Verminephrobacter eiseniae EF01-2: one gene and its partner. The protein of the gene in region 2 interacts with the protein of the main gene of each other region in a pairwise test. Links are inferred from orthologs where the notes say so. Each region holds a gene or a part of one and is shown on either strand. Other genes may lie near its edges. The genes, in order: ftsZ and rlmN.

Region 1 (8,668 bases), 5.0 Mb from region 2 along the record:
GCCAGCCGCCGCTCGGGATCGAAGATCGGCGCCGGCGTGACGCCAAACATCTGATAGCCGCCGGCTCCGCGCACCGAATACACGCAGCCGAAACAGCCGCCATGGCCCAGCGTCAGCCGGGGCGTGTCGGTTCGGGGGCGCAGGTACTTGGGCACTTCGATCTGGCGCTCGCGTTCGACCATCTGAAACAGAAACGGCAACCCGGCGACGAAGCCGACCATGGAGACGAACCAGGGCGCGCCCGAATGCGCGGCAATGAAGTCCGCCACGCTGCGGTGTCCGTTGGTCCGCGCGGCGTACTCGATGTCGGTGCTGGCCGGGTCTTGGTGGCGTTCGCGAAAACGCATCAGGCACTCATGGGTCCACGGGTCGTCGTAGAGCACCGGCAGCTCGATGATGCGGGTATCGAGCGCCATGTCGGCAGCGTCGGCCGTGGCTTCGATGCCTTCGAGCACCTCGAGCAATCGGTTCGGCGCGATCTGGTCCGGGTCGAAGCGCACCAGGTACGAGGCATTGGCCGGGCAGACTTCGGTGACACCGGCGATGCGGCGCTGGCTCAACGCAGTGGTCAGCGCCATCCCTTTGAAGAAGGCCGGCAGCGACATCTCCTGGCTGATCTCGACGAACAGGTGCTCGTCACCGCCGAAGGTGTAGCGGGCCGGGGGCAATCGGGTCGAGGGGGTCGATGGAGTCGATGGAGTCGATGGGGTCATGGCCTGATCCTGCGATAAGGGGTTTCACATCGGATGGGCGGCGAGCCAGGCTTCCAGGAAGCCGGTGTGCAATTGCCCGGCGCGCACCTGCGGGTCGCGCACCAGCTTTTGGTGCAGGCCCTGCGTGGTCGTCAGCCCTTCGGTGCCCAGTTCGTCGAGCGCGCGCTCCAGGCGCGCGAGCGCGGCCGGGCGGTTCTCGTCGTGCACGATCAACTTGGCCAGCAGCGAGTCGTAAAACGCCGGCACCCGGCAGCCGGGAAAAAGCATGCTGTCAAAGCGCACGCCGGGGCCGCCCGGAACTTGCAGCGACGACAAGGTTCCCGGGCAGGGCATGAAGTTTCTGGCCGGGTTCTCGGCATTGATGCGCACCTCGATGGCGGCGCCGCGCAGGGCAATGTCGCTTTGCTGCAAGCGCAGTGGCTCGCCGAGCGCGATGCGCAGCATTTCTTTGACCAGATCGACGCCGGTCACCATCTCCGTGACCGGATGCTCGACCTGTATGCGCGTATTCATCTCGATGAAGAAAAACGCGCGCGTGTCTTCGTCGTACAAATACTCCAGCGTGCCGGCGCCGCTGTAGTCCACCGCGCGGGCCAGCGCGAGCGCGCTGTCGCACAGCGCCTGGCGCGTCGCCGCGTCAATGGCGGCGCATGGCGCTTCTTCCCAGATTTTCTGGCGCCGGCGCTGCAACGAGCATTCCCGCTCAAAGCAATGCACGACGCGCTTGCCGTCGCCGAGGATCTGCACCTCGATATGCCGGGCCTGCCGGATGAAGCGCTCCAGGTAGACCGCAGCGTCGCCGAAGGCCGCTTTGGCCTGCGCCTGCGCCCGGCCCAGTTCCTGGCGCAATTCGCTCGCATCGCCGGCGATGTGGATGCCGCGCCCGCCGCCGCCCGCGCTGGCCTTGATCAGCACCGGGTAGCCAATGTCGCCGGCAATGCGGAGCGCCTCCTCGATCCCGTCCACCGCGCCGGCGCTGCCCGGCACGGTCGCCACGCCGGCGCGCTGCGCGGCCAGGCGGGCCGCCGCCTTGTCGCCCATCGTGCGGATCGCAGCGGCGCCAGGCCCGACAAACACCAGGCCGGCCGCAGTGACTGCTTCGGCGAAGGCGGCGTTTTCCGACAGGAAGCCGTAGCCGGGATGGATTGCCCCCGCACCGACCGACCGGGCCGCGTTCAGGAGCGCCGCGACATTCAGATAGCTCTTGCCCGCCTGCGCCGGGCCGATGGGCACCGCCTGGTCGGCCAGCCGGGTCGGCAGGCTGCCCGCATCGGCATCGCTGAAAACGGCCACCGTCCTGAGGCCCAACTCGCGCGCGGCGCGGATGATGCGCACGGCGATCTCGCCGCGATTGGCGACCAGCAAGGTGTCAAAGGCCGGCTTCATGGTCTTGCGCGCTCACGGGGTTTCGATGAACAGCAGCGTCTGGCCCGGCTCCACCGCATCGCCGTTGCCGACGGCAAAGCGCAGCACGGCGCCGTCCACCTCGGCGCTCACTTCGCTGAACTGCTTCATCACTTCGATCAGCCCGAGCACATCGCCGACGCGCACGCGGCTGCCTTCGGTGACATAGGGTGGCGCGTCCGGCGCAGCCTGGCGGTAGAAGATCCCGGGCAACGGGGACAGGACTTCGATCTGCGGCATGGTGGGTGCTCCGGTGGTGGTTGCTTGGGGCGCGCTGGGCCGCCGTGGTCGCCGGCTCAGGCGGTTTGAAGAACTTCCGGCAGGGCGGCGACCCGGATGGCGTTGTCGGCCAAAGCCTGGCGCAGGGCCTGCAGAAGTTCGAGCGCACCCGGGGTGTCGCTGTGGATGCACACCGAGTCGAAGCCGATGGCGATATCGCCCCCCTGCACCGTGCGCACCCGGCCCTCGACGCAGGCGCGCACCACCTTGTCGGCCACGGTGCGCGGGTCGAGCCGCCCGGTGCGCCGCGTGAACACGATCGAGCCTGTGGCGTCGTAGTCGCGATCGGCATAGAACTCGCGCACCACCGGCTGGCCCATCGCGCGCGCCACGCGGTAGGTCACCGACTGCTCCATGCAATACAGGCTCAGGCCGGGTTCGGTCAGTTGCAGCGCGCCCACCAGCGCCCGCGCCAGCGCTTCGTCGCGCGCGGCGTGCATGTACAGCGCGCCATGCGGCTTGATGTGCTGCAAATGCAGGCCCGCCAGGCGCGCGAACTCCCTGAGCGCGCCCAACTGGTAAATGATGTCGTTGACCAGTTCGGGGGCGGGGATGTCGATATGGCGGCGACCGAATCCAACCAGGTCGCGCAACCCCGGGTGGGCGCCGACCCCGACGCCATGCACCTTGGCCAGCGCGACGGTTCTGTGCATGGTGCCCGGGTCCCCCGCGTGAAAGCCGGTGGCGATGTTGGCCGAACTGATCAGCGGCATGATCTGCTCATCGATGCCGTCACCGATCCGCCAGGGGCCAAAGCCTTCGCCCATATCGGAGTTCAAGTCGATGCACTGCTTCATGGGGGGTCTCGTTGCGTTCAACCAGGACGCAAGATTAGCCGCCGGATGCGGCATCGAACAGTTCTATTTTCAACCCGTCAGGTATCTGAAATTCCGCGATCACGCCCGGTGGCGCAGGAAAATCCGGCCCGCCCGCCCAGGCCAAGGGTTTGCCGCAGGTCCATCAGGGCCTCTGTATTCTGAAAATCGGATGCCACAACGCTTGAAAACATGAGTTCATGCTGAGCATTCGCCAACTGAAGTATTTCTCTGCGGTCGCCGAACTCGGCCGGGTGTCCGAGGCCGCGGTGCAACTGAACGTCTCGGCATCGGCCGTCACCTCGGCGATCCGCGAGCTCGAAGAAATGCTCGGCCAGCCGCTGTTCGTGCGCCAGTCCAGAGGCGTGGAACTGACGGATGCCGGACGGCGCTTCCTCAGCCATGCCTACAACGTGCTTGCCGCAGCCGATGATGCGATGCGCATGCCCCGCGAAGCGGCGTCGGTCGCCGGACTGCTGAGCATCGCCGCCACCTACACCGTGCTCGGTTACTTCCTGCCCCATCACCTGCAACGCTTCACGCAGCGCTATCCGCAGATCGAAGTGAAGGTGCACGAGTTGCAGCGCGAAATGATCGAAGAGGGCCTGATCACCAACCGCTACGACCTCGGCGTGCTGCTCACCGCGAATGTGGTCAACAGCGAAATCTCCACCGAGACCTTCTTCGGCTCGCCGCGCCGGCTCTGGCTGCCCGCCAAGCACCCGCTGCTCGAGCGCGACCAGGTCACGCTCGCCGATGTGGCCGGCGAGCCGTACATCATGCTGACCGTCGACGAAGCCGCCTACAGCGCGCTGCGCTACTGGGGCAAAACCGCGCACCAACCCAGGATCCGGCTGCGCACCTCGTCGGTCGAGGCGGTGCGCAGCATGGTCGCCAACGGCCTGGGCGTGGCGATTCTTTCGGACATGGTGTACCGCCCCTGGTCGCTCGAAGGCCGGCGCATAGAAACCGTCACGCTCAAGGACGCCGTGCCCGCGATGGAGTTGGGGCTGGCCTGGAAAACCGGCGCGACCCACCAGCCCGCGATGCAGGCTTTTCGCGACTACTTCAGGCAGTCGTACCTGGAGCCCGCGCCGACCGCGCCGGGCCGCGCGCGCTGAAAACGCCGCGCGCGCGCCAAGCGCGCCTTCGGCCGGCAGCCATCAATCGGCCTGCTTGCGCAAATAGGCCGGGATATCGGCGTCGTCCATGCCGCCGGAGGACAGCGCATCGACACGGGCTGCGGCCTGGGAGCGGTTGGTGCGCCAGACGCTGGGCACCGACATGCTGCCGTAGTCGGTGGACGAGCGGCTGCCTGCTGCCATGCCCGTGGCCATGCTGCCCAGTCCTGCCACCGGTGTCTGCATCGACATCGGGCGCGCCCGGTTGTCCGTGCCGGTGCGCAGGCCGCCTTGCAGCACCGTGATCGGCTGGCGTTTGGTGTTCGGGTGCGGCAGGCCGGTGGCCACCACGGTCACGCGGATATCCTCGCCCAGGCTGTCGTCGTAGGCGGCGCCGAAGATCACATTCGCGTCCGGCGCGGCGTAGGCGTTGATGGTGCTCATCGCCAGGCGCGACTCGGCCAGTTTGAGGCTGGCCTTGGTGGCGGTGACCAGCACCAGCACGCCCCGGGCGCCCGACAGGTCTATGCCTTCGAGCAACGGGCAGGCCACGGCGTGCTCGGCGGCGATGCGGGCGCGGTCCGGGCCGCTGGCGGTGGCCGTGCCCATCATGGCTTTGCCAGGCTCGCCCATCACGGTGCGCACGTCCTCGAAGTCGACGTTCACATGGCCGTACTCGTTGATGATTTCGGCGATGCCGCCGACGGCGTTCTTGAGCACGTCGTTGGCATGGGCGAAGGCTTGCTCCTGGGTGATGTCGTCGCCCAGGACTTCGAGCAGCTTTTCATTGAGCACCACGATCAGCGAATCGACATTGGCTTGCAGGTCGGCCAGGCCGTTGTCGGCGTTGCCCATGCGGCGCCCGCCCTCCCACTGGAAGGGTTTGGTGACCACGCCCACGGTGAGGATGCCCATTTCCTTGGCCACGCGGGCGATCACCGGCGCCGCTCCGGTGCCGGTGCCGCCGCCCATGCCGGCGGTGATGAACAGCATGTGCGCGCCGCCAATCGCCTGCCGGATGTTGTCGATGGCGGCCTCGGCGGCTTCGCGGCCCTTGTCGGGCTTGCTGCCTGCGCCCAGGCCGCTGTCGCCGAGCTGTATCGTGCACGGGGCCGAACTGCGCGTCAGCGCCTGCGCGTCGGTGTTGGCGCAGATGAATTCCACGCCCTGGACATGGCGCTCGATCATGTGCTCGACGGCGTTGCTGCCGCCGCCGCCGACACCGATTACCTTGATCTGGGTGCCTTGGTGAAATTCTTCGACGTCAATCATTTGGATGGTCATGGAAAGCTCCTGGTTTTCAAATTCGTAGCCAATGGGGGAAGGGGCATCGGGTGGCCGGTCGTTCGCGGGCGTGGCGGCCCGGTGCTGCAGCGCCAGCGCTGGCGCGGCGCCCGGTGCTGGCGGCGGCGGTGCGGGTGGGCAGGGAGCCAGACAGGCGACGGCATGGTCAGAAATTCCCCACGATGAAGTCTTTGAAGCGCCCGAATGCGGTTTTCATCGAGCCGCTTTTTTGCGCCACCTTGAAGCCCCGCAGGCGGGCCAGGCGCGCTTCTTCGAGCAGGCCCATCACGGTCGCCGCGCGGGGCTGGGCCACCATGTCGGACAGGGCGCCGGCGTATTTGGGAATGCCGCGCCGCACGGGTTTGAGGAAGATGTCTTCGCCCAGCTCGATCATGCCGGGCATCATCGAACTGCCGCCGGTGAGCACGATGCCCGAGGACAGCATTTCCTCGTAGCCCGATTCGCGCACCACCTCTTGCACCAGGCGAAAGATTTCTTCCACCCGGGGGTCGATCACGCCGGCCAGCACCTGCCGGCTCAGCATGCGCGGGCTGCGGTCGCCCAGGCCCGGCACTTCGACCTGGGCCTCGGGGTCGGCCAGCAGTTGCTTGGCCCAGCCGCTTTCGACCTTGATGTCCTCGGCGTCCTTGGTCGGCGTGCGCAGCGCCATCGCGATGTCGCTGGTGATCAGGTCGCCGGCGATGGGGATCACCGCCGTGTGGCGGATCGCGCCGCCGGTGAAGATGGCCACGTCGGTCGTGCCCGCGCCGATGTCCACCACCACCACGCCGAGCTCGCGCTCGTCATCGGTGAGCACGGCCTGGCTCGATGCCAGCGGGTTGAGCATCAGCTGCTCGACTTCCAGCCCGCAGCGGCGCACGCATTTGATGATGTTCTCGGCCGCGCTTTGCGCGCCGGTGACGATGTGGATTTTCGCCTCCAGGCGCAGGCCGCTCATGCCGATCGGCTCTTTCACGTCCTGCCCGTCGATCACGAATTCCTGCGGCTCGACCAGCAGCAGGCGCTGGTCGCTGGAGATGTTGATGGCCTTGGCGGTCTCGATCACGCGCGCCACGTCGGCGGAGGTGACCTCCTTGTCCTTGACGGCCACCATGCCGCTCGAATTGAGGCCCCGGATATGGCTGCCGGTGATGCCGGTGTATACGCGCTGGATCTTGCAGTCGGCCATCAGTTCGGCCTCCTTGAGCGCTTGCTGGATGCTTTGCACGGTGGCGTCGATGTTCACGACCACGCCGCGCTTCAAGCCGTTGCTCGGGGCCACGCCCAGGCCGGCGATTTTGAGCTCGCCCTGCGGCAAGACTTCGGCCACCACGACCATGACCTTGGCCGTGCCTATGTCCAGGCCGACCACCACGTCTTTGCTGTGTTCTCGTGCCATATCAGTTTCTGCCCTTGTCGGTTGTGTCGTGCGCTGCCGTGGTCTGGCGCGGCGTGCCCGCCAGGGCTTGGCTCGGCGTACCCGCCAGGACCTGGCCCGGCGTACCCGCCTCGGGGCCGACGGTGCTGACGCCGCGCAGACGCAGCGCATAGCCGCCCACATGCCGCAGATCGGCCGATTCCAGCGCGCTCACGCGCCGGCCGTACTGCGCCGCCACCTGCGCCAGCGTGCGGGTAAAGCGCTGCGTGCGCTGCAGCACCTGCGGCGCACTGCCGCCGCCGAGTTCGACCACGGCCTCGTTGTCCAGCGTTGCGCGCCAGCCGCCACGGCCGGTCAGTTCCAGCCCTTGCAGGCGCAGCCCCAGCGATTCGAATACGGGTTGCAGCAGGCCATGCATTTGCAGCACCTGGGCCGAACTGCCGCTCGGGCCTTGCAGGCGCGGCAGGCCCTCGGGCTCGACATCGCCGACGTTGGCCTCGAACACCTCGCCCTGGCGGTTGACCAGCGCCGAGCCGCTCTCCGGCCCCCAGTACGCCAGCGCGTCATGCTCTTGCAGTTGCACCAGCAAACGGCCGGGATACCAGCGCCGCACCTGCGCCAGCCGCACCCAGGGCGCTTGCTCGAAGGCCGCGCGCGCGGCGCGCAGGTCGACGGTGAAAAAGTTGCCCGCCAGATGCGGCGCCACGTTGGCGCGCAGGGTCACGGCATCGTTGTGCACCAGTTCCCCTTGCACCACGATGCGGGCAATGGCAAAGCCCGGGTAGCGCAGCAGCCACCACAGCAGCGCTGCCAGCACGCACAGGGCGCAGCCCAGGTACAGGACCGAGGCGGTCAGGTTCATCAACTTGACATCCAGCGGTTGCGCCAGGGGCTCGGTCATGGTCATGCGCGGGCCGCTCCCGACAAGGCGCCTGGCGGCGTATCCAGCGTGGCCATGGCCAGCAAGCGCAGGCACAGGTCTTCGTAGCTGATGCCCGCCGCGCGCGCCGACATCGGCACCAGCGAGTGGTCCGTCATGCCCGGCGCGGTGTTGATCTCCAGCAGAAAGGGCTGCTGGTCGCTGGCGCGCAGCATGATGTCGGCGCGCGCCCAGCCCCGGCAGCCCAGCGCGCTGAAAGCCTGCTCGGCCAGGCGCCCGATGGCGCGCTCTTGCGCCTCGGGCAGGCCGCTCGGGCAGTGGTAGCGGGTGGCGTCGCTGAAGTACTTGTGCTGGTAGTCGTAGTTGCCATCGGGCGCGACGATGCGGATCAGCGGCAGGGCCTGCGCGCTGGCGCGCCGGCCCTGATCGAGCACCGTGCAGGTGAGCTCGTCACCGGCGATGAATTGCTCGCACAGCACCTCGGGGTCGTAGCGCGCGGCCAGCAGGTAGGCCGACGCGCATTGCTGCGCCTGGTGCACCTTGCTCAGGCCGATGGTCGAGCCTTCGCGCGCGGGCTTGACGATCATCGGCGCGCCGAGCGTCTGCAGGGCCTGCCCGGCTTCGGCGCCGCTGGTGACCAGCCGCCAGTCCGGCGTGGGCAAGCCCTCGCTGCGCCAGATGCGTTTGCTCATGGTCTTGTCCAGCGCCATGCTCGATGCCATCACGCCGGAGCCGGTGTAGGCAATGCCCAGCAGTTCCAGCGCGCCCTGCACCGTGCCGTCTTCGCCATGGCG
Region 2 (8,703 bases):
TGCGGCCTGGGCCGCCTGCCGGTTCTGCCAATACTGGTAGCCATTCCAGCCGGCGATGGCGCCGGCCACCACTATCAGCACCGAGGTGATGGGCGTGCCCCAGGCGCGCCAGAAATGCTTGAGCCGGTCAAGCTGCTCTTGTTCTTCGAGGTCTAGATGATGGGCCATGGATGTGTTCTCAGCGCGGCGATTGTAGGGTGCCGGCCCATTGGGCCAGGGTATCGAGCGCGTGCTCGACCTGCGTGCCGGCACCATCGCGCAGCGCCTTGACGCTCACCATGCCGCGCGCGCGCTCATCCTCGCCGAACACCAGCGCGTACCGGGCGCCGCTGGCGTCGGCCTTCTTGAACTGGAATTTCATGCTGCCCATGCCCTGCTCCCCGGCAGGCGCGGCATGCATCTGCACGGCCAGGCCGTGCTGGCGCAGCCGCTCCAGCGTGGCCAGCGCCAGCGGCAAGACGGATGCGCAGGGAATGACCGCGTACACATCGGGCACCAGGCAGGGCCAGGCCGTCGCCTGCGCGTCGAGCAATTCGAGCACCCGCTCCATCCCCAGCGCCCAACCCACGGCAGGGGCCGGCTTGCCGCCCATTTGCCCGATCAGATAGTCGTAACGCCCCCCGCCGCAGATGGTTCCCTGCGCGCCGAGTTGGTCGGTCACGAACTCGAAGACCGTCAGGTTGTAGTAGTCCATGCCCCGGACCAGCCGGGGATTGATCGTCCATGCGACGCCGTTGGCATCCAAAATGGCCTGCACGGCATGCAAGTGCGCCAACGACTCGCGCCCCAGAAAGTCGATCAATCGGGGCGCGGCCTCGACCATGGCTTGCATGGCCGGGTTCTTGGTGTCCAGAATCCGCAGCGGGTTGCTGTCCAGACGCCGGCGCGCCTGCTCGTCCAATAGCTCGGCATGTTGCTTCAGATAGGCGCTCAACGCCGCGCGATGGGCCAGGCGTTCATGCGGCTCGCCCAGGCTGTTGAGCTCCAGCCGGACAGCGCGCAGGCCCAGTTCACGCCACAGCGCATGGGCCAGAAGAATCAGTTCCGCATCCAGTTCCGGGCCCGGAAAACCCAGGGCTTCGGCGCCAACCTGATGAAACTGGCGATAGCGCGCCCGCTGCGGACGCTCATGCCGGAACATCGGGCCCATGTAGTACAGCCGCTTGCCCCCGTCATACAGCAGCGAATGCTCGGCCACGGCGCGCACGACGCCCGCCGTGGCTTCCGGGCGCAGCGTCAGCGGCTCGCCACTTTGCCTGTCATCGAACGAATACATCTCTTTTTCGACGATGTCGGTGACCGCGCCCAAGCCACGCACGAACAGCGCCGTTGGCTCGACGATGGGGGTGCGGATATTGCGATAGGCATAGCGCGCCATCAGGGTGCGGACCTTGTCCTCGAGCCACTCCCAACGGGCCGACTCGGGCGGCAGGATGTCGTTCATGCCCCTGACTGCGGCCAGCTTTTCCGGCGCGGGCGAGGGTTTTTTTGCTGCGTTGTTCACGGCTTTTCTTTTTCAAACGGTGGGCGCAGCCATTGCGCCAAAGCGTTTTTCGATGTAGCGCTCGACGAGTTGATGAAATTCGCTGGCGATATTATCTCCGCGCAGGGTCATGGCCTTTTGCCCGTCGATGAAGACCGGCGCCGCCGGCGCCTCCCCGGTGCCTGGCAGGCTGATGCCGATATCCGCATGCCGGCTCTCGCCCGGACCATTGACGATGCAGCCCATCACGGCCACGCGCAGGTTTTCCACGCCCGGATAACGCAGCCGCCACACCGGCATCCGGTCACGCAAAAAGTCATCGATCTGCTTGGCCAGGTCCTGGAACAGGGTGCTCGTGGTGCGGCCGCAGCCGGGGCAGGCCGTGACGCTGGGCACAAAGGCGCGCAGGCCCAGCGCTTGCAGGATTTCAGTGGCGACCAGCACCTCCTGCGCGCGCGCCTGCCCGGGCTGAGGGGTCAAGGACACGCGGATGGTGTCGCCTATCCCCTCTTGCAGCAGCACCGCCAATGCGGCCGTCGAGGCCACGGTTCCCTTGGTCGCCATGCCGGCTTCGGTCAGCCCCAGATGCAGCGCGTAGTCGCAGCGGCGCGCCAATGCGCGGTACACGGCGATCAGGTCCTGAACCCCGCTGAGCTTGCACGACAGGATGATCTGGTCGCCATCGAGGCCCATCGCCTCGGCCCGGCGCGCAGACCCGATCGCCGAGCTGATCAGCGCCTCGTACATCACCTGGCGCAGTTGCCATGGCACGCTGCGGCGGCTGTTGGCATCCATCAGATCGGCCAGCAAATCCTGGTCCAGGCTGCCCCAATTGACACCGATGCGCACCGCCTTGTTCCAGCGCAGCGCGGCATCGATCATCTGACCGAACTGCTTGTCGTGCTTGTCGCCCCGGCCCACGTTGCCCGGGTTGATGCGGTATTTGGAAAGGGCCTGGGCACAGGCCGGAAAATCGGTCAGCAAACGGTGCCCGTTGTAATGGAAATCCCCGATCAAAGGCACGCTCTCGCCCATCTTGTCGAGCTGCTCGCGGATATGGGGCACGGCCGCTGCGGCTTCCGGGGTGTTGACCGTGATCCGGACCAATTCGGAGCCGGCCTGCGCCAGTTCCTTGACCTGGATCGCGGTGGCGATGGCATCGACGGTGTCGGTATTGGTCATCGACTGCACGCGCACCGGGGCCGCGCCACCGACGGTGACGAGCCGCGCCCCCCAGGCCAGGGTGGCCTGGCGCGCGCGACGGGGCAACGGGGCCGCGATCGCCACCGGCGCGTCGTCGCGGCAGGGGGCATCGCAGGCGCCAGGAGTGGTGTCGAGGAGGTCGCGGGTGTTGGCCATTATTTCACCTCGAAACGAGCGACGTTGTCGCGCGCGACAGCCCGCAGATCGAAAGGATTGCCACGCACCAACGCCTCCGTGCCATCGGCGCGGCCGACCACCACCGACAGCGGGGTGGGCGCAGCCACCGACACCGACTCGCCTGCGGACAGCGTGCGCTGCAAAGCCAGCGCTCCGGTGGCGTCCCGCACCTGAACCCAGGACTGGCTGCGGGCGCGCAATACCAGCAGTTGGGCCGACCCGGCCCCGGCCCCCGCCCCGGCCGCCACCTGGGCAGCGGTCGCCGACGCTGGGGCCATTGCCGCCGAAGAATGAACGGCCGCGCTCCCGGCCATGCCTGCGGCCGGCGGCTCGGGCACGGCCGCCATGTCCGAGGCCGCCGTCGGCGCCTGCGCAGCAGGGTCCGCAGCAGAGCCGGTGGTCGCCGGAGCGTCGGCAGGCGCCGGGGTGACGCCAGCGTCGGGCGGATGGCGCGGGTAGAAAAACAGCAGCAAGGCCCCCAGCAGCAAGGCCAGCACGACCAGGATCACCGAGCGCGAGGCCGAGCCCGGGAAGGCGGTTGCAGAGGCGGCGCTGCTCTTGACCGGCGCATTGATCCCGGCGCCGTTGGCAGACAGGCGCGGCAGGTTTTGCGGGAGCAACGCAAGCACCGGCGCCGCATCCACCTTCAGTGTCCGGCAAACACTGGCTGCCAGCGCGCGCACGAACACGGTATCGGTGAGCACGGAATGATCGTCGGCCTCCAGCGCTTCGAGCTTGCTGACCGGGACTTTCAAGATCCCCGCCAAGGCCGCAATGTGCATGCCGGATGCCTCGCGGGCCTGGCGCAGCAAGCCACCGGCCGTGGCCTGGCCGTCGGCCGCCTCAGTCATTGAAAGCCCCGCGCTCGTAAGCCCCGAGCTCACTCGAATCGGGAAACCGCTTGCGCAATTGATCGGCCAGTTGCCGCATGGCCACGGAGTCCCCCAGCGCGTGCTCCACCTTGATGCCCAGCCACAGCGACTCGGCGTTGGCAAACTCGCTGTTGTTCAGGCGGCGTATGTAAAACTGCGCCCGGGTCAGTTCATTGCGCCGCAGCAAAAGGGCCGCGAGGTGGTAACCCACCACCGGGTTGGCGGCATCGAATTCATAGGATTTCAGAAAAGACTGCTCGGCCTCGGCCAATTGCCCGGCGCCGGACTGGCACAGCCCGCGCGTCATCAGCGTCTTGCCGCGCGCGGTGTAGGCCGGGTTGGCAATCGCGCGGGCAAAGTACTGGTCGGCTTGCAGGTACTTGTGCTGCTGGCACAGCAGCCAGCCGTAGTTGTGCAGCAAGCTGGGGTCCTGCCCGCGCAACGCCAGCGCACGGCGGAAACTGTCATCGGCCTGCGGGAAATCACTCAGCCCCATGTAAATCAGGCCGCGCAGGTTGTAGGCATCGGCATACTCCGGGTCTGCCGCCAGGGCCTGCTTGACTTCGTCGAGCGCAACGGCGGCCTGCCCGGTCTCGAAATAATTGGCCGCCAGTTCCAGCCGGAGACGGGCGCGGCGCCTGTTTTCCGGCTCGTCCGAGGGGGTGATCAAGCCGGCATCGGCATTGCTGACGACCCCCTGGCTGCTGCGGCTTGCGCAGCCGGCAAGTGCCGCCACACAGACCATTGCCAGCGCTGCGAGCACTGCGCCACATGCCGTGAATGTCCGATGACCCCGATGCGGCCAATGACCTGTCAATCCTGCCACCATATAGTGCCTCCTTGATCGCTCCGCAATTCATGCCATCCATCGGACTCACCACGAAAGGCTGGATGGCGCCGTTCTCGCACTTCACAGCGGCCAAGGGTGCGCGCCCCAAAGGAAACCGGTATGCGCTCATGTGTAAGACGCATAGGGTCATGCCGCTAAATCGATTCTCCGCATCCAATCACCCCTGCTGCTGACGGCTCAGCCCGGCGGCTGGAGTTGAGCTGGAGTTGAAGTTGCATTGTGCGCTGCTTTGCCATGCGCTCGGCGACCCGGGTGCGGTCCCTGACATCCCCGGCCAACTGGCCGCAGGCAGCGGCGATGTCATCCCCCCGGGTCTTGCGCACGGTGGTGACGATGCCCGCAGCGCCCAGGACCTGGGCAAAAGCCAGGATCTGATCGTGCGCCGACCGCAACAGCCCCGAGGCGGGGAATGGATTGAAAGGGATGAGGTTGAACTTGCAGCGGATTGCCGCGCGCCCGACCAGTTCGACCAGTTGCCGGGCGTGCCCGATCTGGTCGTTGACGCCATCGAGCATGCAGTACTCGAACGTGATGAAGTCCCGGGGCGCATGCGCCAGGTAGCGCTTGCAGGCTTGCAGCAGTTCGTCGATCGGGTACTTGCGGTTGAGCGGCACCAGTTGGTCGCGCAGCGCATCGTTCGGGGCATGCAGGGAAACCGCCAAGGCCACGGGGCAGTCCCGGGCCAGGCGGTCGATCATCGGCACCACGCCCGAGGTCGAGACCGTCACACGCCGGCGCGACAGGCCATAGCCATGGTCATCGAGCATCACGCGCAGCGCGGGCAGCAGCGCTGCAAGGTTTTGCAGCGGCTCGCCCATGCCCATCATGACCAGGTTGGAGATCACCCGGTCTTCGGTCTTCAGGCGCCGGCGCAGCGCATGCTCGGCAAACCACAGTTGCGCAATGATCTCGCCGCTGCTCAGATTCCTGCTGAAGCCCTGGTGCCCGGTGGAGCAAAAACGGCAGCCCACCGCGCACCCGGCCTGCGAAGACACGCACAGCGTGCCGCGCTCATCTTCGGGGATGAACACGGCCTCGACGGCGTTGCCGGCGCCCACGTCGAACAACCACTTGACGCTCCCGTCCGCCGATGCCTGCCCGGAAATGACCGGCGGGGCCTGCACCCGCGCACAGCCCTTGAGCTTGTCGCGCAAGGCCCGGGCCAAGTCGCTCATGGCGTCGAAGTCGCTGGCGCCGCGCTGGTGAATCCAGCGAAACAACTGGGTCGCGCGAAACCGCTTCTCGCCGAGGCGCGCGCAAAAATCGGCCAGTCCGTCGCGGTCGAACTCCAGCAGGTTGGTCGTGCTCATTGCGGGGGCTGGTTCACCGCGGGTAGATGTTCAGGCCGGGGAAGAAGAACGCCACTTCGGCCTGCGCCGTTTCAGCGGCGTCCGAGCCATGCACTGCGTTGGCGTCGATGCTGTCCGCGAAGTCGGCGCGGATGGTGCCGGTTTGCGCCTTCTTGGGGTCGGTGGCGCCCATCAGTTCACGGTTCTTGAGCACCGCGTTTTCGCCTTCCAGCACCTGGACCATCACCGGGCCGGAGATCATGAATTCCACCAAGTCCTTGAAGAAAGGACGCTCCTTGTGCACTGCGTAGAACCGCTCGGCTTCCGGACGCGCCAGATGCACCATGCGCGCCGCCACGATTTTCAGGCCGGCAGCCTCGAAACGGGCGTAGATCTGGCCGATGACGTTCTTTGCCACTGCGTCGGGTTTGATGATGGAGAGTGTGCGTTCGATCGCCATGTTGGTTTCCTGACATTGTGTGTTGCAGTGATGCATTTCGTCCGCCGGATGTCCGCCGAACAAAGGGCGCGATTCTAACCGTGCCAGCCCCTGGTTTGAACTCTGCTGCCGCCTTCGGCTCAGCGCCCGCCGCCTCCGCGCCGAGGCCCCGCGCCTGCCGGGCGGCGTTTGCTCTGGCGCAGCCTGGACAGGCTGTCGCCACCGATATAACCCACGCTGGTCTGCATCGGGTCGGGTTGGGCCGCTGCGCGCGGGCCGGCATGGTTGCCACCGGCCCCCACGCCCTGCCCGCCGCCATCGCGGCGCGGGTTCTGCGCGCGCGCGCCGGCGGCAGGCCCCTGCGGCGACCGGCCGCGTCGCGGCCCGTTGCCCATCGGGGGGCCGCTGCGCTCGCGCTGCTTGCCCGCGCGCGCATCCGTCGGCGTGCGCGTGGACAGTGCTGGCGCGCGCGCGCCAGCGGCCTGCGCCAGTGCCCGGATGTCGCGCTCGTCGAGCTCCAGCCAGGTCCCGCGCTTGAGGCCGCGCGGCAATACCATCGCGCCGTAACGGATGCGGATCAGGCGGCTGACGGCATGGCCGACCGCTTCCAACATGCGGCGCACTTCACGGTTGCGCCCTTCGGCAATGGTGACCCGGTACCAGCAGTTGGCGCCTTCCCCGCCGCCATCTTCGATGGTGCCGAAAGATGCGATGCCGTCATCGAGCCGCACGCCGTCCAGCAGTTTTTGCTTTTCTTCGTTGCTCAGCGCGCCCAGGACCCGCACCGCGTACTCGCGCTCCAGTCCGAAGCGCGGGTGCATCAACTGGTTGGCCAGTTCGCCGGAACTGGTCAGCAGCAGCAAGCCTTCGGTGTTCAGGTCCAGCCGCCCCACCGATTGCCACTTGCCCTGCACCAGGCGCGGCAGCCTGCGAAAGACGGTCGGCCGGTTGTGCGGGTCGTCGTGCGACACGACCTCGCCGACCGGCTTGTGGTAGGCGATCACACGCGCCGGTGGCGGATCGATGCGGTAGCGAATCGGCTTGCCGTTGACCTTGACCTGGTCGCCGAACTGTATCCGCTGCCCGATATGCGCCGGCTCGTTGTTCACCGAGATGCGCCCCTCCAGAATCAGCTGCTCCATCTCCAGCCGCGAGCCTAGCCCGGCCTGGGCCAGCACCTTGTGCAGTTTGGGCGTTTCCACCTGCGGCAGCAGCACCCGCTTGGGGGGCGGCAGGTCGCTCGCGGCATCGTCGGCATCGAACCGGCCCGATACCACATCGGCCAGCCGATAGCCCTCGACCGCAATCGCCGCCGGCCTGCGCGGGCCTGGGGGACGCGGCCTGCCCCTGGAGGCACCGGGTTCGGCCGGATGGTGACGCTCGCGTTGCGCGCCAGCCTCTGCGCTGGCGGCCGTTGGCTCGGCCGGCCCGTCGACCGCGGCCAGCGGCGGCCCGGCTTGTTGCCGGGTGGCGGCTGTGTCCGCTGGCGGGTCGTGCGCCGTGTGCGTTTCCCGGCCTTGCGCTGCACATGCCGTTTCCTGGCCGGGCGCCGTGCGTGTCGTTTCCTGGCCTTGCGCTGCGCTCGTCGTTGTTTCCTGGCCGCGCGCTGTGCTCGTCGTTGTTTCCTGGCCGCGCGCTGCGTGCGCGGGGGCACTGCCAGGCTGCGCAGCGGCTGCCGGAGTGTCTGGGGTCGTGTCGTTCATCAAGTGCTTTCCTGGATGCCTGCCGGGGCATCCACATGCTCGTTCCGAAAAAGATCCTCGGCAGGCGCCGGCTCCGCCTCTGGTGCGATCAGGCCCCGGGCTGCGGCGGCCATCGCGGCGAGCACATCCGTGTCGCCCGAGGGGTCGTCGAGCACCGGCAACTGGTCGAGCGACTGTAGTCCCAGGTCGTCCAGAAACTGGCGCGTGGTGGCAAACAGCGCCGGGCGCCCTACGCTGTCCCGGTGCCCTATCACTTCCACCCAGCCCCGGTCCTCCAATTGCTTGATGGTCAGGCTGTTGACCGCCACCCCGCGTATGTCTTCGATGTCACCGCGCGTGACCGGCTGGCGGTAGGCCATGATGGCCAGCGTCTCCAGCGTCGCCCGCGTATAGCGCGGCGGCTTTTCGGGGTGCAGCCGGTCCAGGTACTCGCGCATTTGCGGGCGGCTCTGAAAACGCCACCCGCTCGCTACCTGGACCAACTCCACCCCGCGCTGCGCCCAGTCCAGTTGCAACTCCTGCAGCAGCACTTTGAGCGTGTCGGCCCCCAGCGCGTCGTTGAACAGCACCCGCAGCTCGCGCAAAGGCACGGGCTGCGGCGCGCAGATCAGCGCCGTTTCGAGGATCCGTTTGGCATCCACCGTGTTCATGGTTTGGCGATTCCTGGAAAGTGGCCACGCATTGCAG

The links.
Region 1: the proteins of rlmN (region 2) and ftsZ interact in binary tests that used the Escherichia coli proteins (3 or more experiments, as listed by UniProt). The link is inferred for Verminephrobacter eiseniae EF01-2 from one-to-one orthologs.

What each region holds. Positions count from the first base shown.
Region 1 is NC_008786.1:5,063,209-5,071,876, reverse strand. What follows is about bases 3,496-6,424. They hold ftsZ (cell division protein FtsZ), read right to left. Parts: upstream 5,617-6,424; coding sequence 4,375-5,616; downstream 3,496-4,374. Other genes in these bases: ftsA (cell division protein FtsA), read right to left, coding at 5,783-6,424; VEIS_RS22150 (LysR family transcriptional regulator), read left to right, coding at 3,496-4,332. Also shown: VEIS_RS22170 (5-oxoprolinase subunit B family protein), read right to left, coding at 1-713; VEIS_RS22165 (acetyl-CoA carboxylase biotin carboxylase subunit), read right to left, coding at 738-2,099; VEIS_RS22160 (acetyl-CoA carboxylase), read right to left, coding at 2,112-2,357; VEIS_RS22155 (5-oxoprolinase subunit PxpA), read right to left, coding at 2,414-3,193; more of VEIS_RS22150, read left to right, coding at 3,412-3,495; more of ftsA, read right to left, coding at 6,425-7,015; VEIS_RS22135 (cell division protein FtsQ/DivIB), read right to left, coding at 7,017-7,895; VEIS_RS22130 (D-alanine--D-alanine ligase), read right to left, coding at 7,898-8,668. UniProt on the Escherichia coli protein: Essential cell division protein that forms a contractile ring structure (Z ring) at the future cell division site. The regulation of the ring assembly controls the timing and the location of cell division.
Region 2 is NC_008786.1:95,277-103,979, forward strand. The notes cover bases 3,808-6,771. They hold rlmN (23S rRNA (adenine(2503)-C(2))-methyltransferase RlmN), read right to left. Parts: upstream 5,896-6,771; coding sequence 4,720-5,895; downstream 3,808-4,719. Other genes in these bases: pilW (type IV pilus biogenesis/stability protein PilW), read right to left, coding at 3,808-4,564; ndk (nucleoside-diphosphate kinase), read right to left, coding at 5,909-6,334; VEIS_RS00435 (pseudouridine synthase), read right to left, coding at 6,454-6,771. In the rest of the region: VEIS_RS00400 (YfgM family protein), read right to left, coding at 1-168; hisS (histidine--tRNA ligase), read right to left, coding at 179-1,444; ispG (flavodoxin-dependent (E)-4-hydroxy-3-methylbut-2-enyl-diphosphate synthase), read right to left, coding at 1,517-2,842; VEIS_RS00415 (helix-turn-helix domain-containing protein), read right to left, coding at 2,842-3,714; more of pilW, read right to left, coding at 3,707-3,807; more of VEIS_RS00435, read right to left, coding at 6,772-8,016; SMC-Scp complex subunit ScpB, read right to left, coding at 8,016-8,666.